One region of the Paracoccus sp. P2 genome, then DNA from elsewhere that is predicted to be linked to it. Evidence: riboswitches for the same ligand, from Rfam matches in the RefSeq annotation. Region 1 holds a riboswitch; each other region holds the start of a gene.
The links. Region 1 has a riboswitch for cobalamin ahead of nrdH (glutaredoxin-like protein NrdH). Riboswitches for the same ligand answer to the same signal wherever they lie in the genome.
Positions count from the first base shown of each region.

Region 2: another riboswitch for cobalamin. It lies ahead of ACDP63_RS04730 (DUF1636 family protein); the one in region 1 lies ahead of nrdH (glutaredoxin-like protein NrdH).
Region 3: another riboswitch for cobalamin. It lies ahead of ACDP63_RS04760 (CbtB domain-containing protein); the one in region 1 lies ahead of nrdH (glutaredoxin-like protein NrdH).
Region 4: another riboswitch for cobalamin. It lies ahead of ACDP63_RS08880 (ribonucleoside triphosphate reductase); the one in region 1 lies ahead of nrdH (glutaredoxin-like protein NrdH).

Region 1 covers NZ_JBGOSN010000001.1:190,496-193,695, forward strand. Annotated here, with positions in the region: gene nrdE (class 1b ribonucleoside-diphosphate reductase subunit alpha) at 1-995, opposite strand, end outside; gene nrdI (class Ib ribonucleoside-diphosphate reductase assembly flavoprotein NrdI) at 977-1,393, opposite strand; gene nrdH (glutaredoxin-like protein NrdH) at 1,402-1,623, opposite strand; cobalamin riboswitch at 1,715-1,906, opposite strand; gene ACDP63_RS00910 (TonB-dependent receptor) at 2,280-3,200, shown strand, end outside.
Region 2 covers NZ_JBGOSN010000005.1:17,375-20,574, forward strand. Annotated here, with positions in the region: gene cobN (cobaltochelatase subunit CobN) at 1-586, opposite strand, end outside; gene cobW (cobalamin biosynthesis protein CobW) at 590-1,624, opposite strand; gene ACDP63_RS04730 (DUF1636 family protein) at 1,628-1,981, opposite strand; cobalamin riboswitch at 2,057-2,258, opposite strand; gene cobO (cob(I)yrinic acid a,c-diamide adenosyltransferase) at 2,296-2,907, shown strand; gene ACDP63_RS04740 (hypothetical protein) at 2,969-3,200, shown strand, end outside.
Region 3 covers NZ_JBGOSN010000005.1:22,478-25,677, reverse strand. Annotated here, with positions in the region: gene leuD (3-isopropylmalate dehydratase small subunit) at 1-250, shown strand, start outside; gene ACDP63_RS04765 (endonuclease/exonuclease/phosphatase family protein) at 241-1,293, shown strand; cobalamin riboswitch at 1,461-1,665, shown strand; gene ACDP63_RS04760 (CbtB domain-containing protein) at 1,702-1,878, shown strand; gene ACDP63_RS04755 (CbtA family protein) at 1,878-2,576, shown strand; gene ACDP63_RS04750 (hypothetical protein) at 2,646-3,179, shown strand; gene bluB (5,6-dimethylbenzimidazole synthase) at 3,179-3,200, shown strand, end outside.
Region 4 covers NZ_JBGOSN010000010.1:91,805-95,004, forward strand. Annotated here, with positions in the region: gene ACDP63_RS08880 (ribonucleoside triphosphate reductase) at 1-1,721, opposite strand, end outside; cobalamin riboswitch at 1,921-2,134, opposite strand; gene ACDP63_RS08885 (TonB-dependent receptor) at 2,381-3,200, opposite strand, start outside.

The DNA.
Region 1 (3,200 bases):
TCGACCATCTCGGCATATTTCTCGGTCACGGAAATCTCCGAGAAGGGCAGGCCGTAGACCCGCTCCACGTCATGGGGCGAGAACAGATACATGTCCTCGTTGCGCTTGGCGAGCTCGAAGGTCACGTCGGGGATGACCACGCCGAGCGACAGCGTCTTGATGCGGATCTTCTCGTCGGCATTCTCGCGCTTGGTGTCGAGGAAGCGCAGGATGTCGGGGTGATGCGCGTTCAGGTAGACCGCCCCCGCGCCCTGCCGCGCGCCCAGCTGGTTGGCATAGGAAAAGCTGTCCTCCAGCAGTTTCATTACCGGGATGACGCCCGAGGACTGGTTCTCGATCCCCTTGATCGGCGCGCCGGCCTCGCGCAGGTTGGTCAGCATCAGGGCGACGCCGCCGCCGCGCTTGGAAAGCTGCAGCGCCGAATTGATGCCGCGGCCGATGCTCTCCATGTTGTCCTCCAGCCGCAAGAGGAAGCACGAGATCAGCTCGCCCCGCGACTTCTTGCCGGCGTTCAGGAAGGTCGGCGTCGCCGGCTGGAAGCGGCCCGACAGGATTTCCTCCATGAAGCGCATGGCGAGATCCTGGTCGCCGCGCGCCAAGGCCAGCGCGACCATGACCACCCGGTCCTCGTAGCGTTCCAGATAGCGCCGCCCGTCGCGGGTCTTCAGCGTGTAGCTGGTATAATACTTGAAGGCGCCCAGGAAGGTCGGAAAGCGGAACTTCCGCGCATAGGCCGCGTCCCAGATCCGGTGCAGGAACTCGCGCGGATACTGCTCCAAGACTTCGGCCTCGTAATAGCCCTCGTCCACCAGATAGCCCAGCTTCTCGTCCAGCGAGTGGAAGAAGACGGTGTTCTGGTTGACATGCTGCAGGAAATACTGCCGCGCGGCCTTGCGATCCGCGTCGAAGCGGATGCGGCCCTCGCCGTCGTAAAGGTTCAGCATCGCGTTCAGCGCGTGATAGTCCAGCTCGGCCTTTACGCCATCGTCAAGCATTCCGTCCCCCAGAATTTCTCAAGCCCCGCCCGGACGCGGGAAAGATCATTGTCGTCGCCCGCCAGCTCGAAGCGGTAAAGCACGGGCACGTTGCATTTTGCGGCGATCACCCTGGCCGACAGGGCGAAGGCGGTGCCGAAATTGCGGTTGCCGCTGCCGATCACGCCGCGCAGCAGGCCGCGGCGGGCGGGATCGTTCAGAAAACGGATCACCTGTTTCGGCACCGCGCCGCGTCCCTCGCCATCGGCATAGGTCGGGCAGATCAGCACATAGGGCGCCGCGGGCTGCGGCAGCGCGTCGCGCGGCGAGACCGGAATGCGCCCGGCCGCCAGCCCCAGCCGCGCGACGAAGCGCGCGGTGTTCCCCGAGGCCGAGGAATAATAGACCAGCCCGCCCATGGCGCCGGTCAGGACAGCCGGCCGATCATGTCGGGCCGGAAGCCCGCCCAATGCGCATCGCCGGCGACGACCACCGGGGCCTGACGATAGCCCAGCGAGGCGACCAGCTCCATCGCCGCCTCGTCCTCGGTCAGGTCGACCAGCCGATAAGCCAGGCCGCGCGCGTCGAGCGCCCGCGTGGTGGCGGTGCATTGCACGCAGGCGGGCTTGGAGTAAACGGTGATGGGCATGGCCCGGCTCCTTCTGTTCTGTCGGCAAGAGGGGGCCGGGCCGATGGACATGCCACCGGACCCTGTTCCAGCCCCGCGCCCGCCGCACGGTTTCGTTCTTTCGCGCCATGGCAGGTCTTCTGACTTGCGGGTCTCGGCTCGGCCGGCCTTCCCGGAGCCTGGGCTCCAGTGGCATTCCAGCGTCGCTCGCCGCTTACAGCTGCGGGGGCAGTGCCGGCTTTTCACCGGCTTCCCTTTTCATCCCCGAGTCGGCCCCAGGGCAACCATGACCCCCGCAGTTAGCCACGGGTCACAGGCCGGGTCAATCCAGATTTAGTGGGCGATGGCACTGTTCTTGGAACATCTGGTGGGCCGCCGGGATCGCGGGCAGGGGCTGGATATGCTGCCGGCGGCGGTGATGACGGGCCATGGCGCGGGCGCAGCACCCGGCAGACTGTTGGATTATGGCAACAGGCGAGGTTGCGGAGCCGGGAAATGACGCTGCGTCGTTTGACAAGGTATGACAATTTGTCCTCTTGCGTTGATCAAGCGCAGCCGGACCGCGGTTTCACCCCGCTTTCCGCTGCGCGAACGCGCAAGCCATTGATGAGCCAGCACCTTCCTGTCGTTTCCGCCTTGAGGCGGTTGCGACTCATCTTTCGTGCCGGGATCAACCCATGAACAAAACCCATCCCAAACCGCCTGCCTCGGGGTCAGCCGCGCAATTGCTGCCGACCCTGGGCTTGCTGCCCGTGCTGGCCATCTCGGCCGGCGTGGCCGGCCCCGCCCAGGCGCAGGATACCGTTACCCTGGACACGGTGGTCATCCGCCGCCAGCAGGGCAACGAGGCCGAGACCAGCTACAAGGTCACCGAGAGCGCCTCGGACAAGGCCACCGCGCCGCTGCTCGACACGCCCAAGACCGTGACCGTCGTCACCGCGCGCCAGATCGAGGAGCGCGGCCAGACCTCGGTCGCGGACGTGCTGCGCACCACGCCGGGCGTCACCCTGGGCGCGGGCGAGGGCGGCGTGCCGCAGGGCGTGCGCCCCTATATCCGCGGCTTCGAGGCCAGCCAGGACATGCTGGTCGACGGCATGCGCAACGCCTCGCGCACGCAATACGAGGCCTTCAACCTGGAATCGATCGAGATCAGCAAGGGTCCGGGCGGCGTCTATTCCGGCGCCGGTTCGACCGGCGGCACCATCAGCCTGAACAGCAAGACCCCGCAGTCGGGCGCCTTTGACGAGGTGGCGCTGTCCTATGGCACCGGCAACTATGTCCGCGGCACGCTGGATTCGAACCGTGAATTCGGCGCGATCGGCCTGCGCCTGAACCTGATGGGGCAGCACGTCGACGATCTGGGCGGGCGCGACGGCGTCGAGTCCCGGCGCTTCGGCGTGGCGCCCAGCATCAGCTATCGCCTGACCGACGACAGCAAGATCACCGCCGGGCTGTATTACTACAAGGACGAGGATACGCCCGATTACGGCGTGCCGATGTCCAATGCGAGCACGCCGGCGGCATGGCGGCGTGGTTCGGGCACCAGCGTCGACCCGTTCCTGCCGGCCGATGTCGAGCCCGATACCTTCTACGGCCTG
Region 2 (3,200 bases), on a different contig from region 1:
CCAGCAGGCCGGGCTCGGGGCGGTCGATCACGCCGCGGTCGGGGTCGTAGAAGCCGAAATCCGGGATCGCGGCCTCGCCACGGACCGGGGCGGCGGGCAGTCCTGCCGCCTGCGCCAGTTCCGCCAGTGCCATCTGCGCCGCGACCGCGCCGCCCTGGTCGCAGAGCGCCGAAAGCCGGCGCAGCAGCGGCACCGGCAGGGTCGAGAAACGGTCCAGCGTGGGATCAGGGCGCCCGTCCGCCGGCAGGAAGGCCAGCGCGATGCCGCAGCGATGGGCGAGGTCTTGAAGGCTGGCCACGCCATAGGGCCAATAGGGCTCGCCGCCGATCAGCCGGACCAGCACGGCGCGGGCGCCCGAAAGCGTCGCCTCGACATATTGATCGACCGAGACCGGGTGCCGCAGCGCCGCGAGGTTGCACAGCCGCAGCGTGGGCAGGCCGCCGGCCGCCCGGTGCCAGCCCGCCGCGAAAGCGCCGAGGTCGCTGTCGGAATAGGACAGCACCACCAGGTCGGCGGGGCTTTGGCCGGGGTCGGTCGGGACCTCGGTTTCCTCAAGCCCACGGCTTTCGCGGAAGACGACGTGCATGGCTTACGCGGCCAGGACCGCCCGGATCGCGGCCTCGTCGATATCGTCATGCTCGGCGATGACGACAAGGCGCGAGGCGCGGGGCCCGTCGCCCCAGGGCCGGTCGTATTGGTGCCGCACCCGTTCGCCCACGGCCTGGACCAGCAGGCGCATGGGCTTGCCGGCGACGGCGACATGGCCCTTGACGCGCAGGATGTTCTGCTCGCGCGCCAGCCGCTCGATGCGGGTGGCAAGCTCGCCGGGGTCGGCGATCTCGGCCAGCTCGATCACCACCGAGTCGAAATCGTCATGTTCGTGGTCGTCGGCGCCGTCGTGATGGCTGGGGCGGGCGGCAAGGTCGTCCTCGGCCGCCGCGCCCAGCCCAAGGATCACCCGCGGGTCGATCACCCCATCGGTCAACGGCAGGATCGGCAGCTTGCGCGGCGCCTCGGCCTCGATCACCGCGCGGGCGGCGGCCAGCCCGTCCTCGCCGGCCAGGTCGGCCTTGGACAGCAGCACGATGTCGGCGCAGGCGATCTGGTCCTCGAACACCTCGGACAGGGGCGTTTCGTGGTCGAGGCTGTCGTCGGCGGCGCGCTGCGCCTCGACGGCGGCCTCGTCCGGGGCGAAGCGGCCGGCAGCGACGGCTTCGGCATCGGCCAGCGCGATCACCCCGTCCACGGTGATGCGCGAGCGGATGGCGGGCCAGTCGAAGGCTTTCAGCAAGGGCTTGGGCAGGGCAAGGCCCGAGGTCTCGATCAGGATGTGGTCGGGTTTCACCGGCATCGCCATCAGCCGCTCCAGCGTCGGGATGAAATCGTCGGCCACCGTGCAGCAGATGCAGCCGTTCGACAGCTCCATGATGTTCTCGGCCGGGCAGTTCTCGTCGGCGCAGGATTTCAGGATCTCGCCGTCGACGCCCATGGTGCCGAATTCGTTGACCAGCACCGCCAGCCGCTTGCCCTGCGGGTTCAGCATCAGGTGGCGGATCAGCGTGGTCTTGCCGGCGCCGAGAAAGCCGGTGATGACGGTCACGGGGGTCTTGGTCAGGTCGCTCATTTCTTATCCGATCGGGGGAATGCGCGCGAGGCTGCGCTTGCGGAAAATCGTGACGCGCTCGCGCCAGGGCACGATGCCGTCGGGGGCCTGGGCATAGGCGGCGGCGCCTAGCAGGATCTCGGGGGCGTCCTCGGCCGACATGCGGCCATAGACATAGGTCCAGCGGCCCGGCGCCGACAGCGCGATGGCGGCGCCGCTGGCGCAGGCGGACAGGCATTCGACCGGGACGATGCGCACGCCATCCGGTGCGCCTTCGGCTGCCAGCGCGTCATGCAGCCGCGCGCCGGGCACCGGCTCGCCCTCAAGCACCGGCTGGCCGGCGCGGCAGGTGATGCAGACATGCAGCGTGACTGTCATGCGCCCTTCATCCCTCAAGGCGGCACGAGGCAGGGGACCAGCGCCCAAGCCCCAGCGGGAACACCCCGTCCGCCGGTCAATCCTTCGCGCGCTGGCAGGTCTCCCGGCTTGCGGATTCGGGCTTTGGCCCACGGCCGCCCCGCCTTCCCGGCTTTCGCCAGTGGCCATGGGGCGACCTTTCCGGTCACGGTCGCGGGGGCGGCTGCTTCCAGGCGGTTGCCTGTCGCATTCCCTCTTCGCCTGTCGTAGGACAGGAACCAGCGCCCCCTGTCTGTGCGCGCCCGGTCCCGACTTGTCAAGCGAAGGAGTGCCCGATGCAGACCGACGACAACGCCCGCCATGCCGAGAAGATGGCGAAGATCAAGGCTGCCCGCGACCGGATGATGGCCGAGAAGCAGGGCGAGAAGGGCCTGGTCATCGTCCATACCGGCAAGGGCAAGGGCAAGTCCTCGTCCGGCTTTGGCATGATCCTGCGCTGCATCGCCCATGGCATGCCCTGCGCGGTGGTGCAGTTCATCAAGGGCGCCTGGGACACGGGCGAGCGGCGGCTGCTGACCGCGCATTTCGCCGGTCTGTGCCAGTTTCACGCCATGGGCGAGGGCTTCACCTGGGAGACGCAGGACAAGGCGCGCGACATCGCCGCCGCCCGCGCCGGTTGGGAAAAGGCCAAGGAACTGATCCGCGATCCGCAGATCCGCATGGTCCTGCTGGACGAGATCAACATCGCCCTGCGCTATGACTACCTGGACCTGGACGAGGTGCTGGACTTCCTGCGCAGCGAAAAGCCGCCGATGACCCATGTCGTGCTGACCGGGCGCAATGCCAAGCCGGAACTTGTCGCGCTGGCCGATCTTGTGACCGAGATGGAGCAGGTCAAGCACCCCTTCCGCGACGGCATCAAGGCCCAGCCTGGGGTGGAGTTCTAGCCCGTTTCCTGTCATCTGCCGCTGGTGCAGAACGAGTGATTTTTCGAAAGGATGTTCGAACATGTTTGCGAGACAAGGCCTTGTGGCACTGCTGGCGATCTGCCCCGTCTCGGCGGCCTGGGCGGTGCCCGCCACCGATGAGGGGGCCCAAAGGCTGCGCGGCGTTTTCCAGACCTATTTCGGCGGCACCGAGGGCGTGGTCGCCGTCACCCCGCAGGGCGAAAGCTATGAGCTGCGCATCGATCCGGCGCCGCTTCTGGCGCAGGTTCCGGCCGATCAGGCCCAGGTCAGCG
Region 3 (3,200 bases), on a different contig from region 1:
CGTCATGCCGCAAGAGGTGGTGGATGTGCTGATGGAGGACGCGAAAAAGGGCGCCAATGCCCGCATGACCGTGGACCTGGAAAACCTGACCGTGACCACCTCGGACGGGCAGAGCTTCCCCTTCGAACTGGACCCGTTCCGCCGCCATTGCCTGCTGAACGGGCTGGACGACATCGGCCTGACCATGGAAAAGGCCCCCGCCATCGACGCCTACGAGGCGCAGATGGCCCAGAGCCGGCCTTGGGTGTAAGGCCGCTGGCCGGGGCGGCCCTGCTTGCCATCCTGGGCCTGGCCGCCCATGCCGATCCGCTGCGGATCGCGACCTACAGCCCCGACCTGTCGCGCGACGGGCCGGGGCTTTTGTTGCGCGACCTGGGCCGCAAGGACGCTCAGATCGAGGCGGTGGTGCAGGTGCTGGCGGAAACCCGCCCCGACATCCTGCTGCTGACGCATTTCGACTGGGACCACGACGGCCGGGCGCTGGACGCCTTTGCCGCAAGGCTGGCCGAGGCCGGGCTGGACTATCCGCACCGCTTCGCCACCCGGCCGAATTCCGGCATGGCGACAGGGCTGGACCTGAACGCAGACGGGCGGCTGGGCAGCGCCGACGATGCGCAGGGCTTCGGCACCTTCTCCGGCCAGGGCGGCATGGCGATCCTGTCGCGCCACCCGATCGGGCCGGTGACGGATTACACGGCCTTCCTGTGGCGCGACCTGCCCGGCCACCTGATGCCGCCGCTGCCCGAGGAAGCGGCGGCGATCCGCCGCCTGTCCTCGACCGCGCATTGGGACGCGGTGGTCACGGTCGCCGGCCGGCCGCTGCACCTGCTCGCCATGTCCGCGACGCCGCCGGTCTTCGACGGACCCGAGGATCTGAACGGCCGGCGCAACCATGACGAGCTGGCCTTCTGGCTGCATCACCTGCCCGACGGCCCCTTCGTACTGGCCGGCAACCTGAACCTCGACCCCCTGGACAGCGAGGGCCGGCCCGAGGCGCTGGCCCGGATCATGGCGCATGTCACCGACCCCCTGCCTCGCAGCGCCGGCGGCACCGCGGCCAAAGGCGGCGTCAACGACGGCCACAAGGGCGACCCGGCGCTGGACACCGGCGACTGGCCGGACGACAAGCCGCCGGGCAACCTGCGCGTGGATTACGTCCTGCCCGCGAAAGGGCTGGCCGTGCTGGGCTCGGGCGTGTTCTGGCCGGCCGAGGGCCCGCTGGCCGAGGCCGCGCTGGCGGCTTCCGCGCACCGGCTGGTCTGGGTCGACCTGGACTGGCCGCCGGAACCCTGATTGGCACGGCCTACCCGCCACCCGGCGATTCCGCCAGCCCGATCCCCCGCCATCTTCTTCGTTCTCCAAATACCCATGCGGCAGCGCCGCCCGCCGACCCGTCGCCCGCTCTCCGACCCCGCCGCAGCTTCCCCCCGATTCCGCTTGCCGCCGCCGCGCCATCGCAGGTAACATGCGCGTGTATCGGTGCCCCTTTCCGGGGCCAAAAGGGAATGCGGTGCAGCCCTGGGCATCCAGGACCAAATCCGCAGCCGCCCCCGCGACTGTAAGCGGAGAGCGGACGCCCATCGCGCCACTGGCCATCCGGCCGGGAAGGCGGGCGTCTGCCGTGACCCGCAAGCCAGGAGACCTGCCGATGCATGGAACCGCAACGTCGTCGGGTTGGACGACATAAGGAAAGGGTCGCAGATGACCGCAAAACCCATGACCGCCGCAGGGGCCAGCCGCGCCTCGGTGCTGTTTCCCGCCATCGCCGCCTTCGCGATCGGCTTCGGGCTGATCTTCATGTCCGGGCTGGTGCAGGCCGAGACCCTGCATGACGCCGCCCATGACGTGCGTCACGCCACCGGCTTCCCCTGCCACTGATGTTCTCGCGCATTCTGACCAGCGGATTGATCGCTGGCGCTGCAACGGGGCTGATTGCCGCCCTGTTGCAGCTTTGGTTCGTGCAGCCCGTGCTGCTGCATGCCGAACTGTATGAATCCGGCCAACTGGCGCATTTCGGCGCCGAAGCCGTCAGCGCGCATCAGGATCTGGGATCCTTCGAATGGACCCGCAACCTGCTTTCGGTCCTGTTCACCATGATGGTCTATGCCGGCTACGGGCTGATGCTGGTGGCGCTGATGGCGGTTTCCGAATCGCGGGGCAACGCGGTCACGGCGCGGCAGGGGCTGCTTTGGGGCCTGGCCGGCTATCTGACCATGCAGCTCGCCCCCGCCTTCGGCCTGGCCCCGGAAGTGCCGGGCGTCGCCGCCGCCGATGTGCAGCTCCGCGCGATCTGGTGGCTGGGCACCGCCGCCACCACCGGGCTCGCGCTGTGGCTGGTCGCCTTCGGCAAGGGCTGGGCGGCCTGGGGCGCGGCCATCGTGCTGATCCTGGCGCCGCATCTGATCGGCGCGCCGCAGCCCGACAGCTATGCCGGCCCGGTCCCGCCCGAGCTTTCGGCGGAATTCGCCGGCCGGGCGCTGGGGGCGGGCGCGATGGCCTGGGCCCTGCTCGGCCTGCTGGCCGGCTGGTTCTGGCAGCGCGAAGGCCAAGGCGCACCGGTGCCGCAGGCCGCCTGATCGGCGCCGCAACCCTTCCGGCCGGGCGTGCCTGCCGCGCCCGGCTGTTCCATGAAACGGGGAAAAGACATGGATCGCTCGATCCCGATGCTGCTGATCGGTCTGGTCTTCGGCGGCGGCATGGGCTTCGTCATCGCCGCCGCCAACGGCATCACGCTGGACGGCCACGACCACGGCGCGCATGGCCATGGCGCCCAAGCCGCGGCGCATGACCACGGCGCGCCCATCGACCTGCCCGCCGGCAGCGCCACCGCCGCGGCCCGGCTGGAGCCCGACAGCACCGCGGGCTGGAACCTGTTCATCAAGGCCGAGGGCTTCTGCTTTGCCCCCGAACATGCCGGGCTGGCCGACCGCCGGGGCGAGGGCCATGCGCATCTTTACCTCAACGGCGCCAAGATCGCCCGGCTCTACGGCCCGGCCCATCACCTCGACGCGCTGGGGCCCGGAGACCGGCTGCGGGTCGAGCTGAACTCGAACGACCACCGCCCGCTGACCGTCTCCGGCTGGCCGCTTGCCGTCGAGCTGACCGTGCCCGACCGGCCGGTGGGCATCCGCGCCGGGGCCGCGGGCCTGCCCGACAGCGCGATCTGCGCGGCGCCGTGATGGAGTTCGGCGCCGAGGACA
Region 4 (3,200 bases), on a different contig from region 1:
TTCGCGATAAGCTCTTCGTCGCAGCGCGGGCAGAACGCGTGTTCGCCCGCGATATGGCCATGCCTGGGGCAGACCGAGAATGTCGGCGTGACGGTGATGTAGGGCAGGCCGAAGTTCTCCAGTGCCCGGCGCACCAGCTTGCGGCAGGCCTCGGCCGAGGACAGCTGCGTGCCCATGTAGAGATGCAAGACCGTGCCGCCGGTGTATTTGCGCTGCAGCGCCTCTTGCCGTTCCAGCGCCTCGAACGGGTCGTCGGTAAAGCCGACCGGAAGCTGGCTCGAGTTTGTGTAGTAAGGCTCGTGTTCGGTGCCGGCCTGGAGAATGCCGGGGAAACGCTTGCGGTCCTCCTTGGCGAAGCGATAGGTGGTGCCCTCTGCCGGCGTCGCCTCCAAGTTATAGAGATGTCCGGTCTGTTCCTGGAAGGCGGTGATGCGCGCCCGCAGATGGTCGAGCAGCCGCAGCGCGAAGCCATGGCCCCAGCTCGTGGTGATGTCATGTGCATCGTCGGTGAAGTTGCGGATCATCTCGTTGATGCCGTTCACGCCCAGGGTCGAAAAATGGTTGCGCAGCGTGCCCAGGTAGCGCCGGCTATAGGGAAACAGCCCGTCGTCCATCAGCCGCTGGATCACCCGGCGCTTGATCTCCAGGCTGTCGCGGCCCAGGTCGAGCAATTCGTCCAGGCGACGCCGGAGCCCGGCCTCGTTGCCCTTGTGCAGATGGCCCAGCCGCGCGCAGTTGACGGTGACGACGCCCAGCGAGCCGGTCTGCTCGGCGCTGCCGAACAGGCCGTTGCCGCGTTTCAGCAGCTCGGTCAGGTCCAGTTGCAGCCGGCAGCACATGGACCGCACCATGTTCGGCTTGAGGTCCGAGTTCAGGAAGTTCTGGAAATAGGGCAGGCCGTATTTCGCCGTCATCGCGAACAGCAGCTTGGCGTTCTCGCTGTCCCAGGGAAAGTCCGGCGTGATGTTGTAGGTCGGGATCGGAAAGGTGAAGACCCGGCCCTTTTCGTCGCCGCGCGTCATCACCTCGATATAGGCGCGGTTGATCATGTCCATCTCGGCCTGCAAGGCGCCATAGGTGAAATTCATTGGCTGACCGCCGATCACGGGCACCTGGTCGCGCAGATCCTCGGGGCAGACCCAGTCGAAGGTCAGGTTGGTGAACGGGGTCTGCGTGCCCCAGCGCGAGGGGACGTTGAGGTTGAAGATCAGCTCCTGCATGGCCTGCCGCACCTCGGCATAGCCCAAGCCATCCTTGCGGATGAAGGGGGCCATATAGGTGTCGAAGGAACTGAAGGCCTGCGCGCCGGCCCATTCGTTTTGCAGCGTTCCCAGGAAGTTCACGATCTGGCCGATGGCGCTGGACAGGCGTTTCGGCGGCCCGGCCTCGACCTTGCCGGGGACGCCGTTGAAGCCCTCGGTCAGCAAGGTGCGCAGCGACCAGCCGGCGCAATAGCCGGCCAGCATGTCGAGGTCGTGGATATGCAGGTCGCCCCGGCGGTGCGCCTCGCCCACGGCAAGCGGATAGACATGCGACAGCCAGTAGTTGGCCACCACCTTGCCCGAGACGTTCAGGATCAGCCCGCCGAGCGAATAGTCCTGGTTGGCGTTGGCATTCACCCGCCAATCGGCACGGTCCAAGTATTCGTTGACCGACGAGGCGACATCGACGGCGACATCCCTTGCCGGCGCGGCGGGCGGGGGCGTAAGCGGCGCCGGCATCAACGCGCCCTCCCTTGCCTGCGGCTTGCTGCCGCCCTTGCGGTGCTGCGGACGGCGACGCCGGCCTCGGCAGGTCTGGTGGTGAAGAATGGCCGCATCTGTTCCCCGTGCTGCTGTGGGCGGGGCAGGCCAGGACGCATGGAGCCCTGCGGCGACAAGGCCGCATTGCCAGGCGCACCGCCGGGACACCCCGCCCGTGGTTCATCGTCATCGTCACGGCAGGTCTCCTGGCTCGCAGGTCGCGGCCCTTGCCGGCCTTCCCAATGCCGTGCGGCACCAGTGGCGTGATCCGGCGCAGGCTCGCTGCTTACAGTTGCGGGGGCAGCGCCGGCCTTGCTCCGAAAGGCGCACCGGCTTCCCTCTTCGCTTTCGGGCCGGATCGACCCGAAAGAACCGTGATGCCTACATATAGGGATTAAGGCGCCGTATCCGTCAAGATGTTGTATTGACCTGCGACACTTTGTCCAAGAGAGGAAGTCAGACCGCTCACAACAACGGGTGCAGCGGACCTGAAGCAGGCCGATACGGTTTTGTACATGCAAATTTTCTGCTTGTGGTAGAGCGTCGTACAATTCGGAACCGGCCAGTCCAGGCCCGATGGATCAGCAGGCTCTTAGAGAAGATGAATGCCCCGATCCTTGTCGGGGCATTCGTTCGCATCAGAAGGTCATCTTCAGGCCGATACCCAGCTCGCGTGGCTCGACCACGGTGGCCTCGAAGCCGCCGATCGAGCGGCTGGCCCGCAGATAGGTCACCGAGCGGTCGTCGAACAGGTTGTTGACATAGGCGAAGGCCTGCAGGTTCTCGCGCGGTTGCCAGGTCAGCCGGGCATTGGCCACGGTATAGGAATCGACCCAGGTGTCGCGGTCCTCGTTGTCGTCGGAATAATAGCCGTCGGTATGGCGCAGCTGGCCGCTGAGCCGCCATTCCGGGGTGATGTCCCAATCGGCCGCCAGCGAAAGCGTATAGTCCGGGGACCGGCCGAAGCGATGGCCCTGGTAATCCGCCGCCGCGCTGGTGAAGCGGCTGATCTCGGTATGCAACAGGCCCAGCCCCGCCTTGACCCGCAGATTGTCGCGCAGCAGATAGTCCATCCCCAGTTCCAGGCCATAGGACTTGGCGCGCTCGGCATTGACGGTGATCGAACTGCCGATGTTCTCGGGCAGGCTGGTCACGACATAGCGCTGCGCATCATGGAGCTGGGTGTAGAACAGGTTGCCGGTCAGTTCCAGCCGGTCGTCGAGCAACCGGGTGCGGCCGAAGATCTCGTAGTTCCACGAGGTCTCGGCGTCGAAGGGCACGTATTCCCCGCTGGTCAGGTTCAGCGTCACCCCGCCTGGGTTGTAACCCTTGCTGATCATGGCGCCGATGCGGGTCGATGCGTCCAGGTCATAGGCCAGCGCGATCCTGGGCAGCCAGGCGTCGAAGCTTTCGTCGTAATCCAGCACGTTCGGGGTAAAGCTCGACACGCCGCGCCGG